2 regions of the Stenotrophomonas sp. YJH_SMC_25 genome follow, and region 2 is predicted to be linked to the other one. Evidence: riboswitches for the same ligand, from Rfam matches in the RefSeq annotation. Region 2 holds a riboswitch; the other holds the start of a gene.
What was found. Region 2 has a riboswitch for glycine ahead of AC5P7E_RS05445 (trimeric intracellular cation channel family protein). Riboswitches for the same ligand answer to the same signal wherever they lie in the genome.
Positions count from the first base shown of each region.

Region 1 (9,701 bases), on a different contig from region 2:
AGCTGTGCACACCAAAGCCTTCGATCATCCGCAGCGAACGCGGTATGGCGCGGTCGCTCATCGCCCACATGATCATGTGCATCGATTCGGGCATCAGCGAAATGAAGTCCCAGAACGTGTCATGGGCCGACGCGGCCTGCGGGAAGGCACGGTCCGGTTCCATCTTCACCGCGTGCACCAGGTCCGGGAATTTCATGGCGTCCTGGATGAAGAACACCGGGATGTTGTTGCCGACCAGGTCCCAGTTGCCCTCCCTGGTATAGAACTTCACCGCGAAGCCGCGCACGTCGCGCGGGGTGTCCACCGAACCTGCGCCACCGGCCACGGTCGAGAAGCGGGTGAACACGGGTGTCTTCACGCCAACCTCGGTCAGGATGCGCGCGCGGGTATGCGCCTTCAGTGATCGGGTCAACTCGAAGTAGCCATGCGCAGCGCTGCCGCGGGCGTGCACGATGCGCTCGGGAATGCGCTCATGGTCGAAGTGGGTGATCTTCTCGCGCAGGATGAAGTCCTCCAGCAGCGTAGGCCCCCGAGGTCCCTGCCGCAGGGAGTTCTGGTTGTCTGCCACCGGGATGCCCTGATCGGTGGTCATCGCCGGATGACTGCCCCCGGCCTGCTGGTGCAGTTCATCGCCGTTGCCGCGGTGGTGGTTCTCGGCGTGGGTGGTTGCGCGCTTGCCGGTCGGCTTGCTGGCGGCCATTGACGTTGGCTCCGGATGCTCAAAGAGAACCACGACACTGGAACCGGGCCCGTTAAACCGAGGTCCGGCAAAGGTGAACGTACAGGCAAAAGCAGGCTCGGGTATGCTTGCTCCATGCGAGTCGAGCCCGCCGACATCGAAGCCCTGTTCGACGCCATCCCGGATGTGCTGTTCTTCATCAAGGACCTTCAGGGGCGTTACACCCACGTCAACCAGACCATGCTGCGGCGGCTGGGCCTGCGCGCCCGCAAGGACGTGATCGGGCGTACCGCGGCGGAGATCTACCCGACCGGGCTGAGCGCCGACTACGTGGACCAGGACGCCCGCGTGCTGGCCGGTGAGGTGATCGAGAACCTGATGGAGCTGCACCTGTTCGCCAACCGCGAACCGGGCTGGTGCCTGACCTGCAAGCGCCCGCTGGTGGTCGATGGGGCCATCGAGGGCCTGATCGGCATTTCCCGCGACCTTGGCCAGAAGGACAGCCTGGGTACCCAGTACGAGCAGCTGCGGCTGGCGCTGGCCCACCTCAACGCGCACTACGCCGAAAACGTGCGCATGCAGACCCTGCTGGACATCACCGGCTTCTCGCTGTCCAAGCTGGAGCGCAGCTTCCGCAAGGTGTTCCAGATGACCCCGCAGCAGGTGCTGACCCGGCTGCGGATCCAGATGGCCATGCACCTGCTGCACGGTGACGAGAGCATCGCCAGCATCGGCCAGGCCTGCGGTTTCAGCGACCAGAGCGCCTTTACCCGCAAGTTCAAGGCTGAAACCGGTTTCTCGCCGCGTGCCTACCGCGCCCGTATTGGTGGCAGTGTCGGAGAGCCGGCACTGGCCTGAGCCGCCTGCTGCGCTGTGCCTATCCCCGCGGGCATGGGACAGGGTAAGGTGTCGCCCCTGTAGCCCGCCGCCAGCCCTGCCGATGCCCAACTCGATTCCGACCGCTTCGCCGTCCCGCCTCGGACATTCGCTCAAGCCCCGCCAGCTGATCATGATGGGCCTGGGCAGCGCCATCGGTGCCGGCCTGTTCCTCGGCTCGGGCGTGGGTGTGCAGGCGGCCGGTCCGGCGGTCCTGGTGTCGTATCTGGTCGCCGGCGCGCTGGTGATCATCGTGATGAACGCTCTGGGCGAAATGGCGGCGGCCAAACCGACCAGCGGCGCGTTCTCGGTCTATGCCGCCGATGCCATGGGCGCCACCGCCGGTGCCACCGTCGGCTGGTTGTGGTGGGTGCAGCTGGTGATCGTGATCGCCGCCGAGGCGGTGGGAGCGGCCGGGCTGCTGGCCACCGTCTGGCCAGCAGTACCTGTACCGATGGCGGCGCTGGCCTTCATGCTGTTCTTCACCGCGATCAACCTGCTCGGGGTGAAGAACTTCGGCGAGTTCGAATTCTGGTTCGCCATCCTCAAGGTGGCGGCGATCCTGGCCTTCATCGCCATCGGCGTGGCGCTGCTGATGGGCTGGCTGCCGCAGGTGACCTCGCCGGGCCTGAGCAACTTCACCGAGCATGGTGGCTTCGCACCGAAGGGCCTGGCCGGTATTGGCGCTGCACTGCTGGTTGTCGTTTTTGCCTTCGGTGGCACCGAGATCGTCGCCGTTGCGGCGGCAGAGACTGAAGATCCGGAGCGCAGCATCGCCCGTGCCATCCGCACCGTGGCGTGGCGCATCCTGGTGTTCTACATCGGCTCGCTGAGCGTGATCATCGCCGTCGTGCCGTGGACCAGCGAAGCGTTGAAGTCGCCGTTCGCCGCCGTGCTGGACATTGCCCGTATTCCGGGCGCCGGCACCGCCATCACCCTGATCGCGGTGATCGCGCTGCTGTCGGCACTCAATGCCAACCTCTACGGCGCCTCGCGCATGATGTATTCACTGGCGCAGCGCCGCGAAGCGCCGGCGGTGCTGGGCTGGACCGATCCGCGCCAGGTGCCGGTGATTGCCGTGCTGGCCAGCGTGCTGTTCGGTTTCGCCGCCACGGTGATGGAACTGCTGTTCCCGGACCGGGTGCTGCCGGTGCTGCTGAACATCGTCGGTTCCACCTGCCTGCTGGTGTGGACGCTGTCGCTGGTCTCGCAACTGGTGTTGCGGCGCCGCGCGGATCGCCTGGGTACCCGGCTGCCGTTCCGCATGGCGGGCTTCCCGTGGCTGACCTGCTGCGCGCTGGCGATCCTGGCGCTGATCTTCGGCCTGCTGCTGAGCGAGTCGCACACCCGCCTGCAGTTCCTGTCGATGGTGGCGCTGACCGCCACGATCGCCGCCGGCAGCGCCATCGCGCGGCGCATGCGCGAGGCGTGACTGAAGCTGCCGGCCAGCGGCCGGCACTACCACGGGGGCTGCACATCCGCCGTGCCATCCTGATCGTGTGGGCCGTCATCGGCCCGTCGACCGGGAGTACCGCATGCTGCGCAGTCGCCCCTTCCTGATGTTTACCGGCCAGGCCGAGGCCGCCCTGGCCCTGTACGCCGAGGCCTTCGCCGATTTCCGCCTGCTGGCAATGCAGCGCCATCCGGACGGCGCCGGTGCCGGCGTGCCCGGGCAGGTCCGACAGGCCATCTTCCTGCTCGGTGGCACCCACTACCTGTGCTTTGACAGCCTGGACGTGCACGATTTCACCTTCAGCCCGTCGATCTCGCTGTTCGTCGAGTGCTCCGGCGCCGAGCAGTTCGAGCGCGCCGCGCGCGTGCTGGGCGAGGGCGGCCACTGGCTGATGCCGGTGGGCGACTATGACTTCAGCAACCGCTACGGCTGGGTACAGGATCGCTTCGGCGTGTCGTGGCAGTTGAGCCTGGGGCAGATGCCGGACCCGTGATCGGGATTACCGTGGATGTGGACCCTGGTCCACCCGCCCTCATGAAAACGGCCCGCTTGCGCGGGCCGTTCTCTTTACCGATGCCGCGAGGAATCAAGCCTCGACTTCATCATCCTTGTAGGCATCGACCGGGATGCAGGCGCACATCACGTTCTTGTCGCCGTACACGTTGTCGACGCGCGCCACCGGCGGCCAGTACTTGCTCTGCTTCAGGCTGGCCAGCGGGAAGGCAGCCAGTTCGCGCGGGTAGGCGTGGGTCCACTCGCTGGCGGTCACCGCGGTGGCGGTGTGCGGCGCGTTCTTCAGCGGGTTGTCCTCGCGGTCCAGACGGCCGTCTTCGATCGCGGTGATCTCCTCGCGGATCTGGATCATCGCGTCGATGAAGCGGTCCAGCTCGTGCAGCGATTCGCTCTCGGTCGGTTCGACCATCAGCGTGCCGGCCACCGGGAAGCTCAGGGTCGGGGCGTGGAAGCCGAAGTCGATCAGGCGCTTGGCGACGTCCTCGGCGCCGATGCCGCTGGTCTTCTCCAGCGGGCGTACGTCTAGGATGCACTCGTGTGCCACCAGGCCGTTGCGGCCGGTGTACAGGGTCTTGAAGTGCGGGGCCAGGCGCTTGGCGATGTAGTTGGCGTTGAGCTGCGCGACCTGGGTGGCCTTACGCAGGCCTTCGCGGCCCATCATCGCGATGTACATCCAGCTGATCGGCAGGATCGAGGCGCTGCCGAAGCTGGCGGCGCTGACCATGCCGACCGGGCCGTTGTCACCCAGCTTGCCCGGCAGGAACGGGGCCAGGTGTTCCTTGACCGCGCACGGGCCGACGCCCGGGCCGCCGCCGCCGTGCGGGATGCAGAAGGTCTTGTGCAGGTTCAGGTGCGAAACGTCCGAACCCCACTTGCCGGGCTTGGCCACGCCGACCAGGGCGTTCATGTTGGCGCCGTCGGTGTACACCTGGCCGCCGTGCTGGTGGATGATCTCGCAGATCTCGACCACCTCTTCCTCGAACACGCCGTGCGTGGACGGGTAGGTCATCATGATCGCGGCCAGGCGGTCGCTGTACTTCTCGGCGTTGAGGCGGATGTCTTCAACATCGACATTGCCGTTGGCATCGGTCTTGGTGACCACCACCTTCATGCCGCACATCTGCGCCGAGGCCGGGTTGGTGCCGTGCGCCGAATCCGGGATCAGGCAGATGTCGCGGTGGCCTTCGCCGCGCGAGCGGTGGTAGGCGCGGATCGCCAGCAGGCCGGCGTACTCGCCCTGTGCACCGGAGTTCGGCTGCAGGCTGACCGCGTCGTAGCCGGTGCATTCGACCAGCATCGCTTCCAGCGTGTCGATCAGTTCCTTGTAGCCCAGCGCCTGGTCGGCCGGCACCAGCGGGTGGATCTGCGAGAACTCCGGCCAGGTCACCGGGATCATCTCGGCGGTGGCGTTGAGCTTCATGGTGCACGAACCCAGCGGGATCATCGTGCGGTCCATCGCCAGGTCCTTGTCGGCCAGCGAACGCAGGTAGCGCAGCAGTTCGTGCTCGCTGTGGTGGGTGTTGAACACCGGGTGGGTCAGGAACGCGGACTGGCGCAGCAGGCCGGTCGGCAGCGCGTCGGCGGTGCTGGCATCCAGCGCGTCGACCTCCAGCGAGGCACCGAACACCGCAGCCACGGCGACGATGTCGGCGCGGGTGGTGGTCTCGTCCAGGCTGATGCCGACCGAGTCGCTGTCGATCGCGCGCAGGTTGTAACCGGCGGCGCGTGCCTTGGCATGGATTTCATCGGCATGCACGCCGGTGACGTGCAGGGTGTCGAAGAAGTCGCCACCGACCTGCACGCCGGCATTGCGCAGCGCTGCGGCCAGGATCGAGGCCAGGCGGTGCGTGCGGCGGGCAATGCGGGTCAGGCCTTCCGGGCCGTGGTAAACGGCGTACATCGAGGCCATCACCGCCAGCAGCACCTGTGCGGTACAGATGTTGGAGGTGGCCTTCTCGCGGCGGATGTGCTGTTCGCGGGTCTGCAGGGTCAGGCGGTAGGCCGGGTTGCCCTGGGCATCGATCGAAACGCCGATCAGGCGGCCCGGCATCGAGCGCTTGTAGGCGTCACGGCAGGCCATGAAGGCGGCGTGCGGGCCACCGAAGCCGAACGGCACGCCGAAACGCTGGCTGTTGCCGACCACGATGTCCGCGCCCCATTCGCCCGGGGCAGCCAGCAGGGTCAGGGCCAGCAGGTCGGTGGCCACGGCCACCAGGCCGCCGCGTGCGTGTACGGCATCGACCAGCGCCTTGTAGTCGCCGACCTGGCCGAAGGTGTCCGGATACTGCAGCAGCAGGCCGAACGCTTCCGCTTCCAGTGCTTCGGCCGGGGTGCCGACGCGCAGCACGATGCCCATGGGCTCGGCGCGGGTACGCAGCAGTTCCAGGGTCTGCGGGTGCACGGCGTCGTGCACGAAGAAGGTGTCCGACTTCGACTTGGCCGAACGCTTGGCCAGGGTCATCGCTTCGGCGGCGGCGGTGGCTTCGTCCAGCAGCGAGGCGTTGGCGATTTCCATGCCGGTCAGGTCGGCGCACAGGGTCTGGAAGTTGATCAGCGCTTCCATGCGGCCCTGCGAGATTTCCGCCTGGTACGGGGTGTAGGCGGTGTACCACGCCGGGTTTTCCAGGATGTTGCGCAGGATCACGTTCGGCGTGTGGGTACCGTAGTAACCCTGGCCGATGAAGCTGCGCAGCACGGTGTTCTTGTCGGCGATCGCACGGATCTTCGCCAGTGCCTGCACTTCGGTCATCGACTCCGGCAGTGCCAGCGGTGCCGGCGACTTGATCTTGGCCGGCACGATGGCGTCGGTCATCGCATCCAGCGACGCGTGGCCGACGACGTCGAGCATCTGCGCGATCTCGGCGTCGTTGGGGCCGATGTGGCGCTCGACGAACGCGTTGTGGTGCTCGAGCTCACGCAGGGAAGGGGTGTTCTGGGACATGGCGAAGGATCCGTCAGGAAAGGGCACACGCACGGGCACAAGCCGCCGGTCGGCGGTCTGCGGGGCGCCCCTCTGTCCTTTTGCCTGAGAGTTTAAAAGCGCGGCGGACCGCAGCTTCGTGCCCCTTCGGCGCCGGATCGAACCGGTCTCTCCAGAGTTGTGTTACGGGTGGTATCGGGCCTGAGCGATTACGGGCGTTGCGCCTTCGGCAGCGGTATTCCGCTTCTCCCACCGTGTTGCCCGCCGATTATAGCCCGTTGCGGGCGCGGCGGCCGCCTTCGGTCCTGGAGGCCGCGCCTGAATGGCCGATGGCCCGTCCGTGCGTTTTGTGCACTGATGCATGGCATCAGGCGCAATCCCCACCTATGATGGGCGGATACCCGAATTCATCTGGCGCCGTCCCTGCTGCAGGGGACCGGCGCCCGCCGTGCGTGCCGCGCATGGCCCTGCCGGACGCCTTTCCCATGACCGCCGCTGTTGCTCCCTCCACCCGCCGCATGGCCCTGCTACTCGCCGGCCTGGCCATGTTCGGTCCGTTCTCGATCGACACCATCTTCCCGGCGTTCCCGCAGCTGGCCCAGCGCCTGGCGGTGGACGAGGTGGCGGTGCAGCAGACCATCAGCGTGTACCTGCTGTTCTACGGCCTGATGAGCCTTGCGCACGGCCCGCTGTCCGACGCCTGGGGCCGCAAGCGGGTGATCCTCGGTGGCCTGGTGGTGTTCGTCGGCGCTTCGGTCGGCTGCGCGCTGTCCACCGACCTGACCACGCTGCTGGCGTTCCGTGCGCTGCAGGGCCTGTCAGCAGGCGTCGGCATGATCGTCGGCCGCGCGGTGATCCGCGACCTGTACCACGGACACGACGCGCAGCGCCTGATGAGCCAGGTATCGATGCTGTTCGGCATCGCTCCGGCCATCGCACCGATCATTGGCGGCTGGATCCTGCTCAGTGGCGCCGGCTGGCCACTGATTTTCTGGTTCCTGGTGGTGTTTGCGCTGCTCCTGCTGGCGGCCACTGCACGCTACCTGCCGGAAACCCATCCGGTGGAGGCACGGGTGCCGTTGTCACCGCGCGTGCTGCTGCGTGATTACGTGCGCATCGGTTTCAACCCGCGGTTCCTGCGCCTGGCGCTGGCCGGCAGCATCGGTTTCGGCGGCATTTTCCTGTACATCTCCTCGGCGCCGGTGTTCGTGATGCAGCACCTGCATCTGGGCGAGGGTGGTTTTGCCTGGCTGTTCATCCCCACCATCGGCGGCATGACCACCGGCTCGTTCCTGTCCGGGCGCATGGCCGGGCACACCACGCCCACCCGCCAGGTGTCCATTGGTTTCGGCCTGTGTGCGCTGTCGGTGCTGCTGAATGTCGGCTACGTGGCGCTGTCGCCGCAGTTCGTGCTGCCGTGGGCGGTGCTGCCGATCTTCCTGGGCGGCATGGGCATGGCATTGATCTTCCCGATCCTGGCGCTGGCGGTGCTGGACATGTACCCGCACCAGCGCGGCCTGGCTTCGTCGCTGCAGGCCTTCGTGCAGCTGATGATCAGCACGGTGGTGGCCGGCGTGGTGTCGCCGCTGCTCAGCGCCAGCCCGCTGCACCTGGCGCTGGGGCAGGCCGCGTTCTTCGCCGCCGGCTTCGTGTTCTGGTACTGGGAACACCAGCGTGAACGCGCGGCACAGGCGGCCTGCACGGGCCATTGAGCAGCGCGCAGGGGGAGGGCCGGCCGCTTTGCCCGCAACGCTTGCGAAGAGGAACGACCGGACTAGGCTGGGCACTCCAGCCAGCCGGTGCGTGGATGCACGACAGCCAGCCAATCCGATGTCGTTGCATGAGGTTCCCCATGGCTGCGCAGCAGACCTACCGCCTGTTCGAGGTGGCGCTGAAGGAGCGCCGCGTTCTTTCCCCTTCCCTGGACCGCATGGTGTTCACCGGTGCCGACGTGGCGCGGATGAAGACCGAAGGCCCTGACCAGCGCATCAAGGTGTTCTTCCCCTTGCCCGGCCAGGAGGTGCCGCAGGTCCCCAGCGGTGAAGACTGGTACCCACGCTACCGGGCCCTGCCGGACGACAAGCGCCCGCCGATGCGTACCTACACCATCCGCCAGTTGCGCGCCGAGCAGGGCGAGGTCGACGTCGATTTCGTCATCCATGGCGAAACCGGCCCCGCCTCGCGCTGGGCCATGCACGCCCGCCCTGGCGACCGCGTGGTGCTGCTGGCCCCGGACGCCGACTGTGCCGGGAGCAGCGAGGGCTGGGAGTGGAAGCCACCGGCCGGTGTCGGCCAGGTGCTGCTGGTGGCCGATGAAACCGCGTTGCCTGCGGTGGCCGGCATCCTCGAGGAGCTGGCGGCCATGGTCGACCCACCGCGCACGCTGGCGCTGCTGGAGGTGGCGCAGGCCGGTGATGCGGTGCACCTGAGGGCGCCCTCCAGCGCCGAGCTGGTCTGGCTGCCGCGCGGGCAGGCCGCCTACGGACAGCGGTTGCTGCAGGCGGTCCAGGCGCGGTTGGCAGCGACCTCGGGCGTGACTGCCGGCGATGCGCTGGAGGAGATCGACGTCGATACGCAGATCCTCTGGGAGCAGGCCGAAACCGGTGTGGCCGGGCCGCTGTATGCCTGGGTGGCGGGCGAGGCGGGGGCGGTGATGGCGATCCGCCGCCACTTGGTGCGTGATTGCGGGCTGGACCGCCGCGCGATCACCTTCATGGGCTACTGGCGGCACGGCAAAGTGCTGGACTGAGGGGTGTGAAGCGGTGCTGCGGGCGGGGTGCGCTATCCTTGCGCCCCCCTTCGCAGCGGTACCGCACCATGTCCACCAGCTCCAAGACCCGCCGCGACCAGCGCCGTCGCCAGGAAAAGCAGGCCGCCAACAAGGCCGCCGCGCAGGCCTCGCCGGTGGAGCCGCATGCGGAACTGCGCGATGCACAGCGCACCCTGCTGGCCGGTGTCGTGCGCCGCGACGGCGAATGGGTACTGGGCATGGACGGCCGCATCGCGGGCCACAGCGAGAGCGCTGCGCAGGTGCTGGCGCTGATCATGCAGGCCGGTGAACTGCACGAGCGCAACGGCACGCCGGTGCGCCTGATGTACTCCGATGCACTGCGCGATGCCGCACAGGCCGAAGCCAGGGAGAAGGGCCAGACCTTCGAGGAATTCAAGGCCGAGCTGGCCGCAGCGATGGCCGCGAAGAAGAACAGCTGACCGCTGTTGCGGTAGAGCCGGCCGCTGGCCGGCTGCCCGTTGGGTCTTCA
Region 1 covers NZ_JCAFSV010000001.1:563,962-573,662, reverse strand. Annotated here, with positions in the region: gene AC5P7E_RS02705 (catalase) at 1-700, opposite strand, end outside; gene AC5P7E_RS02700 (helix-turn-helix transcriptional regulator) at 815-1,537, shown strand; gene AC5P7E_RS02695 (amino acid permease) at 1,620-2,987, shown strand; gene AC5P7E_RS02690 (VOC family protein) at 3,091-3,501, shown strand; gene gcvP (aminomethyl-transferring glycine dehydrogenase) at 3,595-6,462, opposite strand; glycine riboswitch at 6,525-6,627, opposite strand; gene AC5P7E_RS02680 (multidrug effflux MFS transporter) at 6,927-8,153, shown strand; gene AC5P7E_RS02675 (siderophore-interacting protein) at 8,294-9,190, shown strand; gene AC5P7E_RS02670 (hypothetical protein) at 9,259-9,651, shown strand.
Region 1: another riboswitch for glycine. It lies ahead of gcvP (aminomethyl-transferring glycine dehydrogenase); the one in region 2 lies ahead of AC5P7E_RS05445 (trimeric intracellular cation channel family protein).

Region 2 (9,701 bases):
GAGCACGCTCCAGGTCACGCTGTTCGGCCCTCTTGGCGACAGCCCGGCGTTGCAGTTGCCGGGGCTGGAGGGGCCGTCGGTGGCCATCCAGGAATCGGCCCTGCGGCGCTTGGTTTCCGATCTTTACACCGCGCGTTCCCTGCTCAACCCCGAGCAGCTGGACGAGGCCCGGCAGGAACTGGATCGCGTGCTGGAACGCTGGGCCGACATCCATGAGGGCCTGCTGCTGGACGTGGAAGTGCATGGCAAATGAGCGACGTTGCGTGGTTGCCGCCGCGTGGGCAGGGCCGGCGCGCATCTCGCTGAACCGCGTCCCCAGTTGCGGATGAAACATTTTGCACTGCGCAAAAGCTGTGCTATCAATACAACCCATGAATGCAGCCGCCACCCGCTTTTACTGGTATTACTTTCCGAAGCCACTGGCGGAGGAAGGACTGCGCTCACCCTGAAGAAAGCTTCAGACGCATTCCCGAAAGCCGCCAGCGAACCTGGCGGCTTTTTTCATGCTGCCACGCTGGGGACCCCCAACGTTCCGGAGACCTCCCCCAATGCCCCCGCACACCGACGACCTGCGTATCCGCACCATCGAACCGCTGACACCGCCTGCCCAGCTGCTGGCGATGCTGCCGTGTGACGATGAAGCCTCCGACACCGTCAGCGCCTCGCGCGCGGCCCTGCACCAGATCCTGCATGGCCGTGACGACCGCCTGGCAGTGGTGGTTGGCCCATGCTCGATCCACGACCCGAAGGCCGCCATCGAGTACGCCCAGCGCCTGAAGCCGCTGCGTGACGCGCTGGCCGGGGAACTTGAAATCGTGATGCGCGTGTACTTCGAGAAGCCGCGCACCACGGTGGGCTGGAAGGGCCTGATCAACGATCCGGACCTGGACGGCAGCTTCAGGATCGACAAGGGCCTGCGCATCGCCCGTGGCTTGCTGCGCGACATCAACAAGCTCGGCCTGCCGGCCGGCGTCGAGTTCCTCGACGTGATCTCGCCGCAATACATCGCCGATCTGGTGGCCTGGGGCGCCATTGGTGCGCGCACCACCGAAAGCCAGGTGCACCGCGAACTGGCCTCGGGGCTGTCGTGCCCGGTCGGCTTCAAGAACGGCACCGATGGCAACGTGAAGATCGCCGCTGACGCGGTGGGTGCGGCGTCCAATCCGCATCACTTCCTGTCGGTCACCAAGCAGGGTGGCACCGCCATCGTGTCGACCACCGGCAACCCGGACTGCCATGTGATCCTGCGCGGCGGCAAGCAGCCGAACTACGATGCAGGCAGTGTCGCCGAGGCCTGCCAGGCGCTGGCCAAGGCCAAGCTGCCGACGCGCCTGATGATCGACGCCAGCCATGCCAACAGCCTGAAGAACCCGGACAACCAGCCGAAGGTGATCGAGGACATCGCCGTTCAGTTGGAAGACGGTGAACAGCGCATCGTCGGTGTGATGATCGAGAGCCATCTGGTCGGTGGTCGCCAGGAACTGGTGGAAGGCCAACCGCTGGTCTACGGGCAGAGCATCACCGATGGCTGCATCGACTGGGACACCACCGTGACGGTGCTGGAGCGACTGGCCGCGGCCGTGCGCGCCCGTCGCGAAGTGAAGGTGTCCGAAGCCGCTTGAGTGCGGCACGTGTGTGGATGGCGGCCAGCGCCTGCGGGGGTGCGGCCGCGATCAGGGCCGGTCGGAGTTGGAGACCGGCCCATCTGCACCGGCGATGCGCCTGGCGCTGCGCATGAGCGACAGCGCCAGGTACATCGCCGGGGTGGTGCGGATTCCGCCGCGCGAACCTCAATGCACTTCGTCGTGGTACACGAACTTCGGCATTTCCCAGCGGTAGTGGATCGCCAGCAGGCGCAGCGCGAAGCCGCCGCCGAGGCAGCACAGGATCGCGGTGGCGTCGGCCACGCCCCAGTGCAGCAGCAACAGGTAGGCCGCGCCGGTCAGCAGCGCGATGATCGCGTACAGCTCCTTCTGGAAGATCAGCGGCACCTCGTTGCAGAGGATGTCGCGCAGCACGCCGCCGAACGCGCCGGTCAGCATGCCGGCGATCAGCACGATCGGCATCGCATGGCCGGCTTCGCGCGCGATCGAGCAGCCGATCAGGGTGAAGGCGATCAGGCCCAGGCCATCGAGCACCAGGAAGGTGCGGCGGAAGTGGTGCATCCAGCGCGCCACCCAGGTGGCGATCAGCGCCGCGCACACGGTGAAGCCCAGGTACTCGGGATGCTTCACCCAGCCCAGCGGGTAGTGACCGAGCAGGATGTCGCGCAGTGAACCACCACCGAGGGCGGTGACGCAGGCGATCATGACCACGCCGAACAGGTCCATGCGGCGGCGGCCGGCGGACAGCGCGCCGGTCATGGCTTCGGCGGAAATGGCGATCAGGTAGATGATGGACAGCAGCATTGGGCAGGCTCCGGGCGCGGTGGGGCCGGCCATGCGCGACTACCGCCACTGCCTGCGCAATGACGGGATGACGATGACCGGTGCCGCTCCCGCTGTCCTTTTGCCTGAGAGTTCAGCGGCATGGGCCGCGTGCCCCTTCGGCGGATCGTCCCGGGCATGCCCGGTGACCTCTCTCCAGCTCGGCGAGTCGAATGCATGGTTGGTGGGATTCCAGCCCACCGGCCTGAGCGATCATGGGAGCCTGCGCCTTCGGCGGGCGCCAGCGCGGCGCCTCTCTCCTGCATTCGGGCGCCAGTATATCCGCTGCAGTGCAGCACGGCATAATCCGGGCATGGCCCCGTCCCTCCGCCCGTGGTTCCTGTACCTGCTCGAATGTCGCGATGGCAGCTATTACGCCGGCATCAGCACCGACGTGGACGCGCGTTTCGCCACCCATCAGGCTGGCAAGGGCGCGCGCTACACCCGGGCCCGGCCGCCGCTGCGGGTGCTGGCCGTGCGCGAGTACCCGGACCGGGCCGCCGCCTCGCGGGCCGAATGGCAGCTCAAGCAGCAGCCGCGCGAACGCAAGCTGGCCTGGCTGCAGGCGCCGGATCCTGCGCTTCTGTAAAGCCGAGCCCACGCTCGGCTGTTGTTGCTGCTGCCTGATGGTGAAGCCGAGCATGGACCCGGCTCTACAGTAGATCCACGCCATGCGTGGATGGGCGCTTCCAGTCATGCCATGATCGCCACACCCATCGACACATGGATCCGTCCGATGAAGAACTGCGGGATACTGCTGTTGACTGCCTGCGCGGCCCTTCTGGCCTGCACCCAAGCACCGTCGCCACCGCCACTGCAGCATGGGCAGATCGGCACCGCTGCTGAGCTGGCTGCGTATGGCCCGAGGACACCCGAACTGATCCACCTGCGTCGTGACCGGGTCCCTCCCGATCTGGTCGATCTGATCCCGTTCGCGGAAAAGTGGGGGATCGGCGATGACGTGCTTCGCAATGAAATGCGGGAGCGCGCCACTGACGCGGAAAAGCAGGCATTGATGGATGCGCTGGCGGGGCGCCATGCGCGCATCACCGCCTGGTTGGACAGCTTCCCGCAGGGGCAGCCCATGTCTGAAGAAGCCGCTGCGTTCATGTACATGCAGCTGGGCACCGACGAAATGGGCCTGATGCCGTAGATCCACGCCATGCGTGGATGCGGCTTGCATATGCCATGATCGCCCAGCCCTCAGCGCTGGAGACCCGGATGTCCACCGTCGCCCTGTTGTTCGCTCTCTCCGCGTCAACCAGTCCCGCTGCCGACCCGGCCACCCTCGCGGCCATCGAAGCCACCTGCCATGACTACGTCGACGGCCAGCTGGAGGCCGACCCGCAGCGCGTCGCCCGCTCCCTGCACCCGGACCTGGCCAAGCGCGCGGTCCTCGGCGATACGCCCGACGAGCGGCTGGGCCTGCGCCGCATGTCGAAGGAAGAACTGGTCGCGCTGACGAAGCAGGGCGCGCTGAAAACCCCGAAGGATCAATGGGACCGCCGCTGCACGGTGCTGGACGTGACCGGCAATGCCGCCTCGGTGCGATTGGAAACGCCGTGGTTCGTCGATTACTTCCACATGGGGCGCTTTGACCAGCGCTGGGTCATCGTCAACGCGTTGTGGTACCCGAAACCGAAGGCGAAGTGAGCACGATGCGTGCCGCCGGTAAGGCATGGGTCTCCGTCGTCGTACTGGCCGCCGGCATCGCACTGCTGCCTGGCCTGCTGTACCTGCTCGGGCTTGCCCTGGTGGGCGGTTGGCCGAAGCCAGCAGACCGTGTGCCCAGTGGTGTGGCTGCGTGCAGCAGTGAACCGCGAACAGGATTTCAGCCGATGAATCCCTGGAGTTTCGCCGCGCAGTTCTTCGACGACGACGCGATGAAGAAGAAGGTGCCAGAGGTGGAACGGGAGGCGTTCTGGATTGCCCGCCGCCATCTTTGGCGACAGCCACGGCACGACATGCTGCGCTGGCATCTGAGCAGCACGGCACTGACGATCTGGATTACCCGCAACTGGAGTGCCGCGCAGATTGCCGACACCGCAAGGAAGGAGGACTTCTGCCGCGCATGGTCGAAACGGCGGGCGCCCGGCGGCCCGATGAAGCGGTAGATCCACGCCATGCATGGATGATGTTGACGGAGTCAGAGCCCTTTCCTGCGGAAAGGGATCGGACCGCGTGGCAGCCGGCCAGCGGCGGGCACTACCGCCTCGGTCGCCGGTCTTCCTGGTCATCGCCGAAGATGATGCGTGCGCTGCGCTGGTAGCTCCAGTACGCCACGGCCCAGTTCAGCAGCACCACGATGCGGTTGCGGAAGCCGATCAGGAAGAACACGTGCGCGGCCAGCCAGAACCACCAGGCCAGCACGCCCGACAGCTGCAGCCGCCCCAGGTGCACGATCGCGGCCATGCGACCGATGGTGGCCAGGTTGCCGTAGTCGGCGTACTTGAACGGGCCGGGCTCGGGCTTGCCGTGCAGGCGTGCGCGGATCACCTCGGCCACGTATTTGCCCATCTGCTTGGCAGCGGGTGCCACGCCGGGTACCGGCTTGCCGTCGGCCTGGCTCAGTGCGGCCAGGTCACCGGCCACGAACAGCTCCGGGTGATCGGGCAGGGTCAGGTCCGGTTGCACCGGCACGCGGCCGGCGCGGTCCAGCGGCACGTCCAGCGTGCGCGCCAGCGGTGAAGCGGCCACGCCGGCGGCCCAGACCACGGTGCGGGCCGGTACGAACTGGTCACCGAGCGTGAAGCCCTGGCTGTCGATGTCGCTCACCGGGGTACCGGTCAGCACTTCCACGCCCAGCTTTTCCAGCTGGCGGCGTGCTTTCAGCGAAAGTACTTCCGGGAACGAGGACAGCACGCGCGGGCCGGCCTCGACCAGCCGCACCTTGGCGCTGGCCGGGTCGATGTGGCGGAATTCGTTGCGCAACGTATGCCGCGCGATCTCGGCCAGGGTGCCGGCCAGTTCAACACCGGTGGGACCGCCACCGACCACCGCGAAGCTCAGCCATGCGGCCTTCTTCGCCGGGTCCGGTTCCGCCTCGGCGCGCTCGAACGCCAGCAGCAGCTTGCGGCGCAGCGCGATCGCATCGTCCAGCGTCTTCAGGCCGGGCGCATCATCGGCCCACTGGTCGTTGCCGAAGTAGGCGTGGGTGGCGCCGGTGGCCAGCAGCAGGCTGTCGTAGTCCAGCGTGCTGCCATCGGCCATGCGGATCTGCCGGGCCTGCTTGTCGATGGCGACCACTTCGCCGAGGCGGACTTCCACGTTGCGCTGGTGGCCGAGGATATGGCGCAGTGGTGCAGCGATATCCGGCGCGGACAGGCCGGCGGTGGCCACCTGGTACAGCAGCGGCTGGAACAGATGATGGTTGCGGCGGTCGACCAGGGTGATGCGTATGCGCTCGCGGGCCAGGGCACGGGTGGCCCAGAGACCGGCAAAACCGCCGCCGACAACAACCAGGTGGGGAACGCGCTCGCGACTCATCGACTCACTCCAGTGGGGGCATTGGGGGAAGCGCCTGGCATCTTCGCACGGCGACTGCCTGTCACGTCAGCGCCCGCGTGGATCGGCGATACTCGGGTTCAGGCAACCGCACGCGAGGAGTCCATGAGCGAACCGGAAAAGCGCATCGCCCTGTTGATCGACGCCGACAATGCGCCGGCCTCGAAGATCGACGAGGTGTTGGCCGAAGTGGCCCGCTATGGGGTGGCCAACGTGCGCCGCGCCTATGGCAACTGGAAGAGCCCGCGACTGAAGGGGTGGGAAGCGGTGCTGCATGAGTATGCGATCCGTCCCATCCAGCAGTTCGCCTACAGCAAGGGCAAGAATGCCTCGGACATGGCGATGGTGATCGATGCCATGGACCTGCTGTACGCGCGCAACCTGGATGGCTTTGCCATCGTCTCCAGCGATGCGGACTTCACCCCGATGGTGATGCGCCTGTTGACCGATGGCGTGAAGGTGTACGGTTTCGGCGAGAAGAAAACACCCGAGCCGTTCGTCAATGCGTGCTCGAAATTCACCTACCTGGAAGCACTGGGCCAGACCCACGCCAGCGTGCCGGATACCGAACAGGCATCCAGCGAACAGGCCTCGAACGAGCCGGTGGCCAACGACGATGCGCGCCCGCGCAAGAGCGGTGCGGAAATGCGCAGCGACACGCGGCTGGTGAAGATGCTGCGTCGCGCGGTGTCCGCGGCCGAGGGCGAGGATGGCTGGTCGCACCTCGGCCCGGTCGGCAGCCAGATCGGCAACCAGGCGTCGTTCGACCCGCGCAACTATGGCTACGGCAAGCTCAGCGATCTGCTGGCAGCGATCGGCCTGTTCGAACTGAAGAAGGATGGCAAGTCGTCCTACGTGCGCGCGCTGCCGAAAAAGAACCGGTAATGCCGGCCGCTGGCCAGCGAGGAACCGGTAGTGCCGGCCGCTGGCCGGCAATCCCCGGATGCCAGATTCCGCATCCCGCATGCACACACCCCGCCCGATCAGGGGTATCGTTGCCGCTCGCATTGCCAGCAAGGATTACCCGCATGTTGAAGATCTGGGGCCGTCGCAATTCCAGCAACGTCCGCAAGGTGCTGTGGTGTGCCGAGGAAATCGGCCTGCCGTACGAGTCCATCGAGGTCGGTGGCAGCCACGGCGGCACGCAGACGCCGGAATACCAGGCGATGAATCCCAATGGCCTGGTACCGGTGATCGAAGACCACGGCCTGCCGCTGTGGGAATCGAACGCCATCGTGCGCTACCTGAGTGCGCGCTACGCGCTGGGCACGCTGTACGCCGAAGAGCCGATGGAACGCGCCCAGGCCGAGAAGTGGATGGACTGGAGCACCTCGCGCATGGCGCCGCTGTACACCGACCTGATCTGGGGCATCATGCGCACCGCCCCGGCCGACCGCGACGAAGCGCGGATCAATGCCGCCATCGTACGCGCCGGCGACTACCTGGCGATGGCCGATGCCACCCTGGCCAAGCAGCCGTGGCTGTCCGGCGAGACATTCGCGATGGGTGACATCCCGCTGGGCTCGCTGATCTATGCCTGGTTCGAACTGCCGATCCAGCGTCCGGAACTGCCGCACCTGGCCGACTGGTACGCCCGTCTTCGCGAGCGCCCCGCCTACCAGCGCGGCGTGATGTCGCCGCTGACGTAAGCGAAAGCGTCCGGGGTCAGAGCCCTTTTCTGCGAAAAGGGATCCGACCCCAGGGCATCGGGGTCGGATCCCACCCGACGGGTAGGCTCTGACCCCTCAATAAAGATCCGTCGGATCCACATCCAGCGACCAGCGCACCTTGCGTGCTTCCGGCAGCGCATACAGCTGCGGTACCAGTTGCGAAAGCACCCCGTGCAGCGGTGGCCGCTGCGCGGCAGACAGCAGCAGCTGGGCGCGCTGGTAACCGGCGCGCCGTGGCATCGGCGCCGGCATGGGTCCATAGGCTTCCACCACGTCCTGCTCGCCCAGCAGCTGTCGCGCTGCCAGCAGGAATGCATTGGCATGCTCCACCTGCTGCGCTTCGGCGCGCATCAGCGCCAGATGCGCGAACGGCGGGAATCCTGCGGCCTGGCGCTGGTTCAACTCGGCCTGCGCGAACGGGTGGTAGCCACCGCTGACCAGGGTCTCCAGCAGTGGGTGCCCCGGGTGATGCGTCTGCAGCCAGACTTCGCCCGGGTCGCGCGCGCGTCCGGCGCGACCGGCGACCTGGATCAGCTGCTGCGCCAGTTTCTCGCTGGCGCGGAAGTCGGCCGAGAACAGGCCCTCGTCGATGCCGACCACCACCACCAGGGTCAGCTTGGGCAGGTCGTGGCCCTTGGCCAGGATCTGCGTGCCGACCAGGATGCCGGGCTGGTCGCCCAGTTTCGCCAGCTGTTGTTCCAGTGCATCGCGTCGCGAGGTGGTGCTGCGGTCGATGCGCACCACCGGGAAGTCGGCGAAGGCGGCGGTGAGATGTTCTTCCAGGCGCTCGGTGCCGATGCCCTGCGGTTGCAGCGCCAGACTCCCGCACGCGGGGCATGCCAGCGGCGCCGGTTGCCGCGCGCCGCAGTGATGGCACTGCAGGCGACGACCGCCGCCATGCACGGTCATCGGTGCATCGCAGCGGTTGCATGGCGCGGTCCAGCCGCAGTCGTGGCACAGCAGTACCGGCGCATAGCCACGGCGGTTCTTGAACACCAGCACCTGCTGGCCGCGCTGCAGGTGCTCGCCGATGCCGGCCAGCACGTCGGCCGAGAGGCCGTCATGCAATGGTCGCTTGCGCACATCAAGGATGCGCACGCGCGGTGGCCGCGCATCACCGGCACGCTGCTTCAGGCGCAGGTGGGTGTAGCGCCCGGCATAGGCGTTGTGCAGCGTCTCCAGTGAAGGCGTAGCGCTGCCCAGCAGCACCGGAACGCCCAGCGCCTTGCCCCGGACCAGAGCGAAATCGCGTGCGTGGTAGCGGATGCCGTCCTGCTGCTTGTAGCTGCCGTCATGCTCCTCGTCGACGATCAGCAGGCCGGCCTGCGGCAGCGGCGTGAACACCGCCGAGCGGGTGCCGACGATCACCCGTGCCTCGCCGCGCGAAGCCGCCGCCCAGACCCGGGCGCGCTCGTTGTCGTTCAATCCCGAATGCAGTGCATGCACGGCGATGCCGAGGCGGCCGCGGAAGCGTGCCAGGGTCTGCGGGGTGAGGCCGATTTCCGGCACCAGCACCAGCGCCTGCTTGCCTTGGGCCAGGCAGTGGATGATGGCCTGCAGGTAGACCTCGGTCTTGCCGCTGCCGGTTACGCCATCCAGCAGGAACGGTTGGAAGCCCTCGACTGCGTTGATCGCCGCCACGGCCTCTGCCTGCTCCGTGTTGAGGGTGGGGCCAGGCAGTGGCTGCGCGTGCTGCGGAGCGACGCGCAGCGCCACGCGTTCGGCCAGCTCGCGCTTGGCCAGGCTGCGCGCGGCGGTGCGCCAGTCGTCCATGCGTTCGCCCAGCACGTCCTCATCGACGATGGCGTCGGCCAGCAGCTCGGCCAGCTGCCGGGGGCGGCTGCCGGCGCGCAGTTTTTCGCGCTGGGCGCGGCCTTCGGCGGTCAGCTGCCAGCCCCAGTGATGGGTGTCGGGCAGGGCGTCGCCATGGCGCAGCGGGCCCGGCAGGGCGGTGCTCAGCACCTCGCCCAGTGGCGCATGGGTGTAGCGCGCCAGCCACTGCAGGCTGTGCCACAGCGCGCCCTGGAGCAGCGGTTGCGGGTCGCACCAGGCCAAGGCCTGGCGCAGTCCCTGGCCGTCATCGGTCTGGCCGTGCCCCACC
Region 2 covers NZ_JCAFSV010000003.1:146,586-156,286, forward strand. Annotated here, with positions in the region: gene AC5P7E_RS05435 (hypothetical protein) at 1-253, shown strand, start outside; gene AC5P7E_RS05440 (3-deoxy-7-phosphoheptulonate synthase) at 549-1,622, shown strand; gene AC5P7E_RS05445 (trimeric intracellular cation channel family protein) at 1,791-2,408, opposite strand; glycine riboswitch at 2,491-2,596, opposite strand; glycine riboswitch at 2,610-2,699, opposite strand; gene AC5P7E_RS05450 (GIY-YIG nuclease family protein) at 2,740-3,015, shown strand; gene AC5P7E_RS05455 (hypothetical protein) at 3,163-3,579, shown strand; gene AC5P7E_RS05460 (nuclear transport factor 2 family protein) at 3,648-4,079, shown strand; gene AC5P7E_RS05465 (hypothetical protein) at 4,085-4,540, shown strand; gene AC5P7E_RS05470 (NAD(P)/FAD-dependent oxidoreductase) at 4,632-5,912, opposite strand; gene AC5P7E_RS05475 (NYN domain-containing protein) at 6,036-6,815, shown strand; gene AC5P7E_RS05480 (glutathione S-transferase family protein) at 6,959-7,579, shown strand; gene AC5P7E_RS05485 (primosomal protein N') at 7,676-9,701, opposite strand, start outside.